One region of the Alicyclobacillus tolerans genome, then DNA from elsewhere that is predicted to be linked to it. Evidence: riboswitches for the same ligand, from Rfam matches in the RefSeq annotation. Region 1 holds a riboswitch; each other region holds the start of a gene.
The links. Region 1 has a riboswitch for cyclic di-GMP ahead of ACOJUR_RS14995 (transglutaminase domain-containing protein). Riboswitches for the same ligand answer to the same signal wherever they lie in the genome.

Region 1 (3,283 bases):
AGACAACGCGCAACCAACATCAATGATGTCCGCACAAATTCCGCGAACCCAGCGGTCGAGGCGGAGAGGAGTGTTGCTCGGTGTCCACCACCCCGAGTCAGGAAGACTATATTGAAGCCATTTGGATTCTGATTCAAAATAAAGGTTATGCACGAGTTACCGATATTGCTGACCGACTCGGTATCAATAATGCTTCGGTTTCCAAAATGATTCAAAAATTAGATGAAGATGGACTGTTGATTTACGAGCGTTACCGAGGTCTTAACCTGACACAAGAAGGCTATTCCCTTGGTTTGCATCTATCCAAACGACATCAGATGTTGGAGTCTTTTCTTCAATCGCTTGGTCTCACGGACACAGAGGAGATTGACCGAACGGTGGAAGGTATTGAACATTATTTTTCACGCAACGCCATGAAAAAAATCAGCAACCTGATGGAGTTTATTGAAGCTCATCCCGAATGGTGGGAAGAATTCAATCAATGGTCCAAACAAAAAAGCTAAGGCGCAATACCTGCGTCTTAGCTTTTTGAATCACCTTATGAAGGTTTATTTTCATAAACCCCATGCAGGAACACATCATTAAGCTGCGATTACTGAATACTGCCCACCAGGCGATTATCAGGCAGATGGCTAGTCTCAAGAGAAACGGTTTCTGTCATATATTCGTTGGACAATAAAGTATTGGGGCCTTGATTGGGACTATCCCAAGTCGGATCCATGACTACCCAACGGCCTCCCACGTCCGCTTGAAGCCACTCATGATTATCTTCCGCACTATTGACTGGGGCTTTACCAATCACAGTTTCTGCGGGAATGCCTACTGATTTCATCATCGTTGCTGCTAATTCGGCAATCTCTTCGCAAACACCACTACGCAAAGAGAACGCTGATGCAACATCTTCAAACAAATACTTGCCCCCATCTACCATGGACCAATCATACGACATGCTCTCACTGGCGTAATTTGCAATAGCTGCCGCAGCCGTTTCTTGAGATGGAGAATTGGCGAAAATTTGGCTCGCTATCATACTGGCATTCGGATTTACATTTCCATCCATAAACGCTGAATACAGTAACGCCTTTCTGGACTCACTTGTTTGCGGTCCATTGATAGAAAGTGTATATCCCCCTTGCCATGTGTAATCTCCAGAAGTATTTAGCTGGTGATAAAATTGTGAAATATAGGAAATACTTATACTTCCAGTAAAGGGAGAACGAATATCTGCCGAGAATTCGTGATTTTGCACAGGGAGAAGATAATTCCATATACCTTGTCCACTGTTACTGGATAGCTGAACGACAACATGAGATTCATCCCCCATGACCGTTCCCTGTACAGGAATCCAGTCTGTATTGGCTATGGGGTTGTACTCTACATATTGAATATTACCCGTCTCGCCAGTAGCTAACGCTGGTCCGGCATCAGTTGCAGAGAAGGGCTGTACACCTGTCCATTTAGCTGATTGAGGAGAAATTTGACCTGCTAACTGTTGTAACCCTACTATCAGTACCAAAGGCACACTGTATTGACCCTCGGAGCTAGCTTGCACTGTATAAATACCAGGCTCACTGGCTGTGAAAACAGCCATTTGGACTGTGTTGGAGCCATACTTCCAGATTTCATCTGGTGAATCCGGCACAATGGCAGCATCCGGACTATTGACCAACCAACGAACTGAAGTCAGATTTTTGTCACCTGTATAGGCCATTAAGTATAACGGCTCTCCAGGTTGAATATTAAGCAGTGTTTGCGTCCCACTCTCTGTATAAGGTACACTGCTGGCTTGTATATAAAAGTCATTGCTAGCTCTTGACCAATACATACTATCGGATTGTGCTTGATTGGGAAAATGAGATGTGGAAAGACCATCTGCGAAAACTTGTGGCGCACAGAACGCCCCTATGGAAAGTGTTGAAATCGTTGCTACCCCTACAGCCCATCCATGCTTTGCCATGTCTATTTTTCCTCCAAAGCCACCACACCGCGTGGTGCCGAATGTCTGCACAGCATTGACTGGGGGGATGCAGACATTCGGAGGGTGAGCAGCGGTGCCGAAGCAAAGGACAACCAGCCTTGGGTTTGGAGAAAAAAGAGCAATCTCCCCAGGGAAGATTGCTCTTTAACATCAGCAACCATGGCAGCCCGGCTATCATAGGTATTAACCCGTAGACCCGAAGCTTTGCGTCCCAGCATTTCTACTGGTTTGCCCTGAGCATCGTTGGTGGAATATGCGACTTGATGTCTATTATTTTATCAAACATACGAAAATTGTAAATAGGTGTCGAAGTTTTTTGTCTATTTTATTTTAAAGAGAACAGAAATGAGAATTTGTCCTGTTGGCCGAGTGTTGATTTTTTCAATGCTCTTTCAATATTTCTAACTTATAATCATTCCCATGGAACAGCCCTAACCCCCTTACAGCGATCCAATTGGATCGCTCTTTTTTTACCAGTTGCAGCAAATCGATAGGATAGGTATTCTGCTAGCAGAGCATGCTGCAGAGGTGAAAGACGTGCGCAGATACAGTCGCCCTACAGAAGAAAGAAAAACTTTACGGGAATGGGAACAAACCTACGGTCTGTGGATTTTGGATATGGATGGATTTGATCTCTCAGATCATGAACTGTTTCAAAGACGTATGACGAAAAGTGAATTCTTAGCTGGACTCGCCTATTGTACAGCGTTACGACGTTCAGATGCACATTCAAACACCGTGGAAGAATTACCGGAAGCCAACTCTGAGCGCCCCGTCGTCTATTCTGGATGGAAGCGCAAAGAGCGGATGTCCGGTGCGGAAAATGCATCTACAGTGGAAAAACCACGATTGGATATCCAGCCACCAGACACGGAGACAAACTTTTACAATCCACAAACACTGTCGCGTAAACGTCAAACGATTCGTTGGCGCTTACTTTGTGTTGTACCGCTCCCTTATCTGGCTATCTGGGGCGCTACACTCATCAAAGAAAAACTAGAACGCTATTTGCGAATCCGCTGGTATTGGTGGGCCTGTATACTTTTGCTCGATCTCGGTGTCATCTCTTTTGCGCCCATTGTTGCTGTCTTGATTGCTTTTCTTTATCCATGGTACCTTGTTGCAGCCGGTTTCGCCCGCCTGTTTGGCTGGTTGCGGGAGCACATACTTAACCTCTTCCACCAATCCAGTTTAACAGGCATGGGTCTCCATACTCCGCTTAATGCTCCCTTTCTCTCTAATATAACGGTGGATGGGAATCCAGCAAATCTTTATTTCCATTTTAGTACCGCTCTTGCCTCTTCT
Region 2 (3,283 bases), 2.1 Mb from region 1:
CACATTAATGACTTGGGCTTATGTAGTGCAACATGAGAATGTTTCGCAAATTTCAAATTAGAGAGTTTTCGTAAAGTAGGGTTGTAGTTGAAAGGAAGTGAGTGCAAGATGAGTCGATTGCGTCTTCCTAAACGATTCATAGCCGTGGCAGGAAGTACGTTAGTGGGCATTTTATTGCTGTCGGATGGATTATTTCGCATGACTGCTTTGGCCGATCCGTCTCTTACGTCTTCATTTTCTGGTGGTTTAGCTTTTACACAATATGCTGATGGAAGTCATATTTTTTCTAATGTTCATCACTTAGTGCCCGGGGATACACGCACAGGTTCTGTAGAAATCATGAACGAAACAAATGTTACTGAGCAAGTGGTCTTTACAACAAAACTATGGGGACCTTTGTTTTCAAATAATGGTCATACAGGCACAACTTTGTCCAGCACCTATATCTCCAAAGACTATTCAGGAACAGGATATCAAAAAGCGTTTGAATATGATAATTTTCCACCGCATATGAGTGATACGGCTTATGTCGTTGGGGATGAAGAAGCTACCATTCAAACACAGGGTCCTTTTTCTCAAACAGTACAATCCAAACCTTTTACTTTATTGGAAGGTCAATCCTTGCTCATTCAGTACACGCTTCAATGGCCTTTAAGCGCTCATAATGATTATCAGGGGGCTTTAGGCTATATGCAAGTGCAAGTTCAAGCGATTCCCGTGGGCACACCTTCTAATCCGTCAGGTCCGACAACGCCCAATAGACCACCTCAGCCCAATTTACCCAATGGAGGAAATCCTCCTGTTACTGTAACGCAGCCCAATCCATCAGGAGGGAATGCACCGCCGATTAGAGAACCAGGTTCTGGAAACGGAAGTCAAGGGGGAGTTTCTGGCATTTCTAGTCACCCGTCAGGCGGGCATTCAGAAGGACAAACAGTTCATGTCATTCCCATTTCATCTCCTGGTCAATCTTCTGTCATTGGAGCAACATCTCCCGTGACTGGGGTACCTGTATTGGAAACTTTAGCCGAAGCTTTGAGTTTTATTCTGCTTGGCATAGGAATGCTTTTCTTGGGGAGTCGATTGCGAAAAGAGAGATAGGGATATTGAAAATCATTTCTAAATAGAGAATTTCCAAATAAAAATCCTCATTGCGCAAGAAATGAGGATTAAACATTTGATTTATGCCACTGATACGGATTATATAAAAAATTAAGAATCCTTTTTATCCTGGATTTTTTTCCATCTTTGATATTCAACAAATTGTTTAAATTCTTCAATATCAATCCCGGAAAGTTTTGCTTCTCTAGCAATTTCTAGCCATTCTTCATCAAGCCCGTATGGATTTTCTGAATCCACCGTGGATACCACATCCACAGGTAATAACTCCACCAAGGGAATTTGAAAGACATGAGAAAGTTTTTCCAAAACTTGAATGGACGGGTTTTGTTGTTTGTCTCGTTCAATCATACTTAGGTATGACTTGGCTACCCCAGAACGCTCAGACAACTCATTGAGCGACCAACCACGAGATTTTCGTAAGGCTTGTATGCGTTTGCCAATCACAGATGTCTCCCCGCCCACTCCATGTGTAAATTTTAAATAAAAGTGAATCATTTCATACTATTGACATTATTCCTTCAAGACAACGTTTGGATAGTGCGGGAAGAGAGGAAGCGTCTGACTTCTTCTTTCGTTAAACCAAAGTCTCGAGCCATTGCCATTAAACCTTCCCAATCCTGTAAGCTTTCAGTATCCCTTTTGTTCTCTTTGTCTGTCATTGTTTTAGGCTGAATGTTGTGCAATTCCCTTTACCCCATTTCGGTAAGATTTCCTACCGAACCCTTGCAACTCAGCCATCCTGGCTTAATTTTATATTTTTCCATCCAGGACCCGCAGTTTTGCGTCCCTGTCTTTCAACAGGTTTGCCCTCAAGGAACTAGGATACGTTCATTATACGAAACAGATTGTGCTTCGACAATCTAAAAATGTTCCGATTGGACTCATATCTATATTTTGAAACGAAAGAGATTGAATTGAAACATTTGGAACATTATTTCCGTTTACAATACTTTCGAGCACCGTAAGCATATGTCCTGTCGTCATAACGGTGAACGGGGAAATGCAAAGCGACGGGATCGAGAAAGGAAAAGAAACGTTTAAACAGAGATGAGCGTTACAAACAGGCTAACACAGTTGAAATATGAAAATATAGAAAGCCAATATGCTTTGCGGGTAGAGGTAAGGGATACGAACGGAATATTCATGAGAGAGATGAACGAATGAGAACTAACAGAAAATCAATCAAGGAATTAAAAAATAGGCGCTGCACCGCTCATATATGGACGGACAGCGCTCATCTCTTTAACAATAGCTCCCTTCAAACGGTTGAACTTGGTCCGGAATATGCGTCTCATTGAAAGATTGTGCAGGCAGATTAAAAAATTGATCCGTAATGCTAATAAGTGGGCGCAATACTTGTAGATTGAGTATATTTATAATCCCAAGTGGAATGAAAGGTTTTCCAGTGCATACCATCCCAAACTTTGTTTCATGCATGTGGTTCCAAGTTTTGATGTTGAATAGGATTGTAAGCTTTTCCGCCAATCACTTGAGAACGTAATCGTTTTATTAACAAGAGAATCGTTAAAAGCTTGTATTTTGGCAGGCGTAAAGAACTGTATTCCTGAAATAGCAGAAAGTGAAAGAACTCCAATGGCGAAGTACCTAGAATAAGTTCCTTTTGTTATCAAAATAAGAGATTTACTAGTTATCTATTGATTTTATATAAAAATACCAATAATTACTATAAATAATTTAATTATAAAAATGGGTTTCATGAGCTAGTATTTAGGGGAAGAAATATAAATTTACTCATGGACCATGAGTCCAATGAGTCTAGTATTTGTGGTATTTATGCAATTGGACGGGGGAATTATTCCTTTGAACAGTCTATTTCTTTTAACAAGTTTTTAGCTCGAACCATTCTTTCTTGATATTGCAATTTCATTGCTTGAACATTTTCTACTTTTCGATTCATTTTTTCAATCAACTCTTCTAGTATTTGAATAAAATTTTGGACGATCCGTTTTTGTTCTTCTATATTTTCATTTTGCTCTTGAAAATTCTTCTTTAATTCTTGCAAGGATTGTTCAGCAGACAATGTTTCTTGAATCTCTTGCAGTGAAATGCCGAGATGCTCTTTTAAACGCAATATTTGCTGCAGCATGTCTATCGTTTTTTCATCGTAAAGTCGATGACCTCCATTTGTGCGTGCTGCTGC
Region 3 (3,283 bases), 1.2 Mb from region 1:
CAAATTTGGCAATATAGTGGAGGTTCATTAGATCTGGATGCAGCTATTTCGTTACCATCTTAAATTTTTGTACAGCAAGAGGATCATATGATCCTCTTGCTGTACAAAAAAGCTATTGAAAAACAGGATAACTTTTTGATAAACCAGCTATCTCCAAACTATATCCACCCATTCTGATTCCTGACATTTCTTTTACCATATTAGAAGATACAGTTTGGTTTGGCAGTAAGGTTCCATTGTATAAATTTAATGCATATACGGGATTGCCTTGTGCTGGGCTAGGAACATAAAAAACAACATAGTCTCCTGTAAAGTTAGTAATCCAAATGCGATTTGGAAAAACAAACGCTTCACTTTTTTTCCCGTAATCAAGACCAACTATATATTTAGAACCGCCTGTTTGTTTGGCAATTTCTAAGGCAAAAACTTGCTCTTTTAAAGTTCCATTCCAAAAATCAACCATTTTAAAACTGTTTGAATTAAATTTCGAATTATTTTTTGTCACAATATAGCTTCCAAATATAGATAGATTCTGATTAGGTACAGAACGATGAATGTTTTTACTATTAAATGGCATGGGGCCATGAGTGTTAGCATAGTTTGCTAGCTCTGTTGCTGATAAAGTATTCATATTGTTGTTATCAGAATATTTACTATTCATTACATTAGAAGGCAAAGATGTCGATTTCTTTAAATGAGCCTTAGTTTTTAATGAAGTTGTATTTCCAGATTGAGTAGCTATCTTATTCTGACCAGATGAATTTGAAGTCGTCGATTGGAAATGAGATTGGATTTGACTTCCACACCCGGTCACCGTCAAACACGTCAATGCAAGCATAGACGCCGTCAGTCCCCAGATTCGTTTTTGCACAAAAACCACCCCTAGTTTCGATTGTTCACCTGTATAGACGTACCCGCTACACATTTTGTGACAGGAGCATTTTTCCATCCACACGGTATATCTTCGTGACCGCAGAGCGTGTTCTGTCGGTTACAGGCTTGTTCCAACGTCCTATTTTGGTTACAATATCCAAAAACGGAAGTGAACCTACATGCGTATACAGGATACACGCTTTGTGGTGCTGGATACAGAGACGACAGGTCTAGACCCAACCATCCATCGGATTGTGGACATTTCACTGGTCGAGGTGAGCAAAAACGGCATTCGCCCACTCTATCAGACGCTTGTCAATCCCCAACAAACGATACCGCCGGAAGCTTCGGAAGTGCATCACATCACCAATCGACAAGTCAAAGACAAACCCACATGGGAAGAAGTGTGGCCAACCATTCTGACGCATATCCAGGACGCTGTACGGGTGGTCCATAATGCCAAGTTTGATCGGTCTTTCTTGCCGGAAACCCATCGTCCGTGGATCTGTTCCTACCGTTTAGCTCGTCATTTGTGGCCAGAAGCACAGAAACACACCAATCCATACCTGCGTTATTGGCTTGGTCTTGAACTCGACGCGGATATGGCACATAGCGCAGCGGATTGGTAAGAAGATGTTCTTGTGTACTCGCTCGATCGTACGTTCGCACTCGAAATGAATTTGAGGTATATGACCTTCCTTTTGTGACAAAAGGTTGAAAATTGTCGGAATTTGTAGGAAGATAAGGTAGGAAGAAATTTCAGAAATGCGTATCAAAGCATACCAATGGAAACATTGGGACGCAAAGCTACGGGTCTAAGGGTATGTGCCTAGGATCGCCGGGTTGCCGCATAGGGCGAGAAGAACGAGGGGGCCATCCGTAGGAAACGGGTGGCCCTCAAACGATAGAGGGGTGGGTAAGATACACATGGTACAAGATTCACACATCAAAAATGGTAAAATATCCCTCGGGGGGGGGGGGGGGTATAAACTGTCTAATCGACCAAATATACCCACTTCCGTTTTGCAAAGTATCTTATCCAGTATTCAAAGAGGACAACTAGATGTGGTGTTTCAACCTATCGTTCATCATCGCAAAGAGCACTTTTTTGCGTATGAATCGTTAAGTCGCCCTCAATGCGAGGGGAAGGGGATACCGCCGGATGTATGGTTTCAGGCTGCCTATGAATATCAACTATCTACTGAAATCGACCGGCTAGCCTTATCAATGAGCTTGAAGAAACGTTTGGAGTTGCCAGCAAAATGGCAATCTAAACCGATTTTTGTCAATGTTAGTCCCCATAGTCTGACGGAGCGTGCCTATTTGGAGGAATTAGAACATCTGTTGCAAGAGAGTCATTGCCCGCCCAGCCAACTTATCTTTGAAATGATTGAATACATAGCTTATGATCCGAAAACCCTATTTGAGATGTTACGACCCTTACGTTCTCTAGGCGTTCGAATTGCTTTAGATGATATGGGTGTCGGACATGCCAATTTGTCTACCTTGGTGATATTGGAACCCGATTTCATCAAAATAGATCGTTCACTCATTCAAAACATTCATCTTTCAGATAGAAAACAGCGGTTACTATCTCATCTATTGTGTTACATGGATTCCGGAGAAAAAGTGATTGCCGAGGGCGTAGAAAAGATAGAGGAGGTACAAATCACTCAACAACTGGGCATCGATTTAAGTCAAGGATACTACTGGGCACGACCTATGGCTGTGGAAGATTGGGCGATGATGACTCCCTCAACCTTTCTGAATACTTCCTATTCGATTGGAGGGCAGGTCAACTGAACCGAATCCAGGTAAATTAGATGGATTCGTTTTCAAATTCGTGTGTTTGTCCGGTTCCATGAAGACTCGTTTAGCATGTTTTAATGCTAAAGGAGGGTTGAAAAATGCTCGATGGACTGACACGCTGGGCTATTGTATTTTTGATTATCTTTGTATTGTTCTTTTTGCTGGTACCTACAGCCGTGACGACCTGTAAGACTGTACCTGTTGCCTGAGGCTACACAAGTCATTCGCCACAGTCTGGGCTTTCTTGACTGTGGCTCATTCAAGTTAGTATTTCATATATTGCTGTAATTGCTGCGTACAATGACGACAGACTTGCTGCTCGTGAAACCATAGAAGATCTTCTGTATTCTTACAAAAAACACATCCCGGTACATATTTCTGAAGAATCAAATTCTCCTCATCTAACAAAAATTCAAGTTCATCTCCGCACTCTATGCCTAAACTCATTCGTAACTCTTGGGGAATGACGATTCTTCCTAATTCATCGACCCTCTTGGTCATTCCTGTATCCAGTATGTCTTCCTGCACACAGGTTCCCCCTCTCATGGGAGTGGCCCACGCACGGTGAAGCGTGAGCCCTACGGTATCGAAAGGATGTGTT

Region 2: linked by a shared signal. The riboswitch ahead of sinI (DNA-binding anti-repressor SinI) and the one ahead of ACOJUR_RS14995 (transglutaminase domain-containing protein) in region 1 are both predicted to bind cyclic di-GMP.
Region 3: linked by a shared signal. The riboswitch ahead of ACOJUR_RS08790 (EAL domain-containing protein) and the one ahead of ACOJUR_RS14995 (transglutaminase domain-containing protein) in region 1 are both predicted to bind cyclic di-GMP.

What each region holds. Positions count from the first base shown of each region.
Region 1 covers NZ_JBMGNK010000002.1:2,948,223-2,951,505, forward strand. The annotation lists gene mntR (transcriptional regulator MntR) at 81-503, shown strand; gene ACOJUR_RS14995 (transglutaminase domain-containing protein) at 593-1,957, opposite strand; cyclic di-GMP riboswitch class I at 2,137-2,221, opposite strand; gene ACOJUR_RS15000 (hypothetical protein) at 2,456-3,283, shown strand, end outside.
Region 2 covers NZ_JBMGNK010000002.1:817,459-820,741, forward strand. The annotation lists gene ACOJUR_RS04135 (hypothetical protein) at 1-61, shown strand, start outside; gene ACOJUR_RS04140 (hypothetical protein) at 109-1,101, shown strand; gene ACOJUR_RS04145 (helix-turn-helix domain-containing protein) at 1,213-1,617, opposite strand; gene sinI (DNA-binding anti-repressor SinI) at 1,641-1,781, opposite strand; cyclic di-GMP riboswitch class I at 1,844-1,940, opposite strand; gene ACOJUR_RS04155 (helix-turn-helix domain-containing protein) at 2,936-3,283, opposite strand, start outside.
Region 3 covers NZ_JBMGNK010000002.1:1,756,663-1,759,945, forward strand. The annotation lists gene ACOJUR_RS08775 (hypothetical protein) at 1-31, shown strand, start outside; gene ACOJUR_RS08780 (hypothetical protein) at 113-871, opposite strand; gene ACOJUR_RS08785 (3'-5' exonuclease) at 1,053-1,502, shown strand; cyclic di-GMP riboswitch class I at 1,640-1,724, shown strand; gene ACOJUR_RS08790 (EAL domain-containing protein) at 1,897-2,676, shown strand; gene ACOJUR_RS08795 (AbrB/MazE/SpoVT family DNA-binding domain-containing protein) at 2,947-3,210, opposite strand.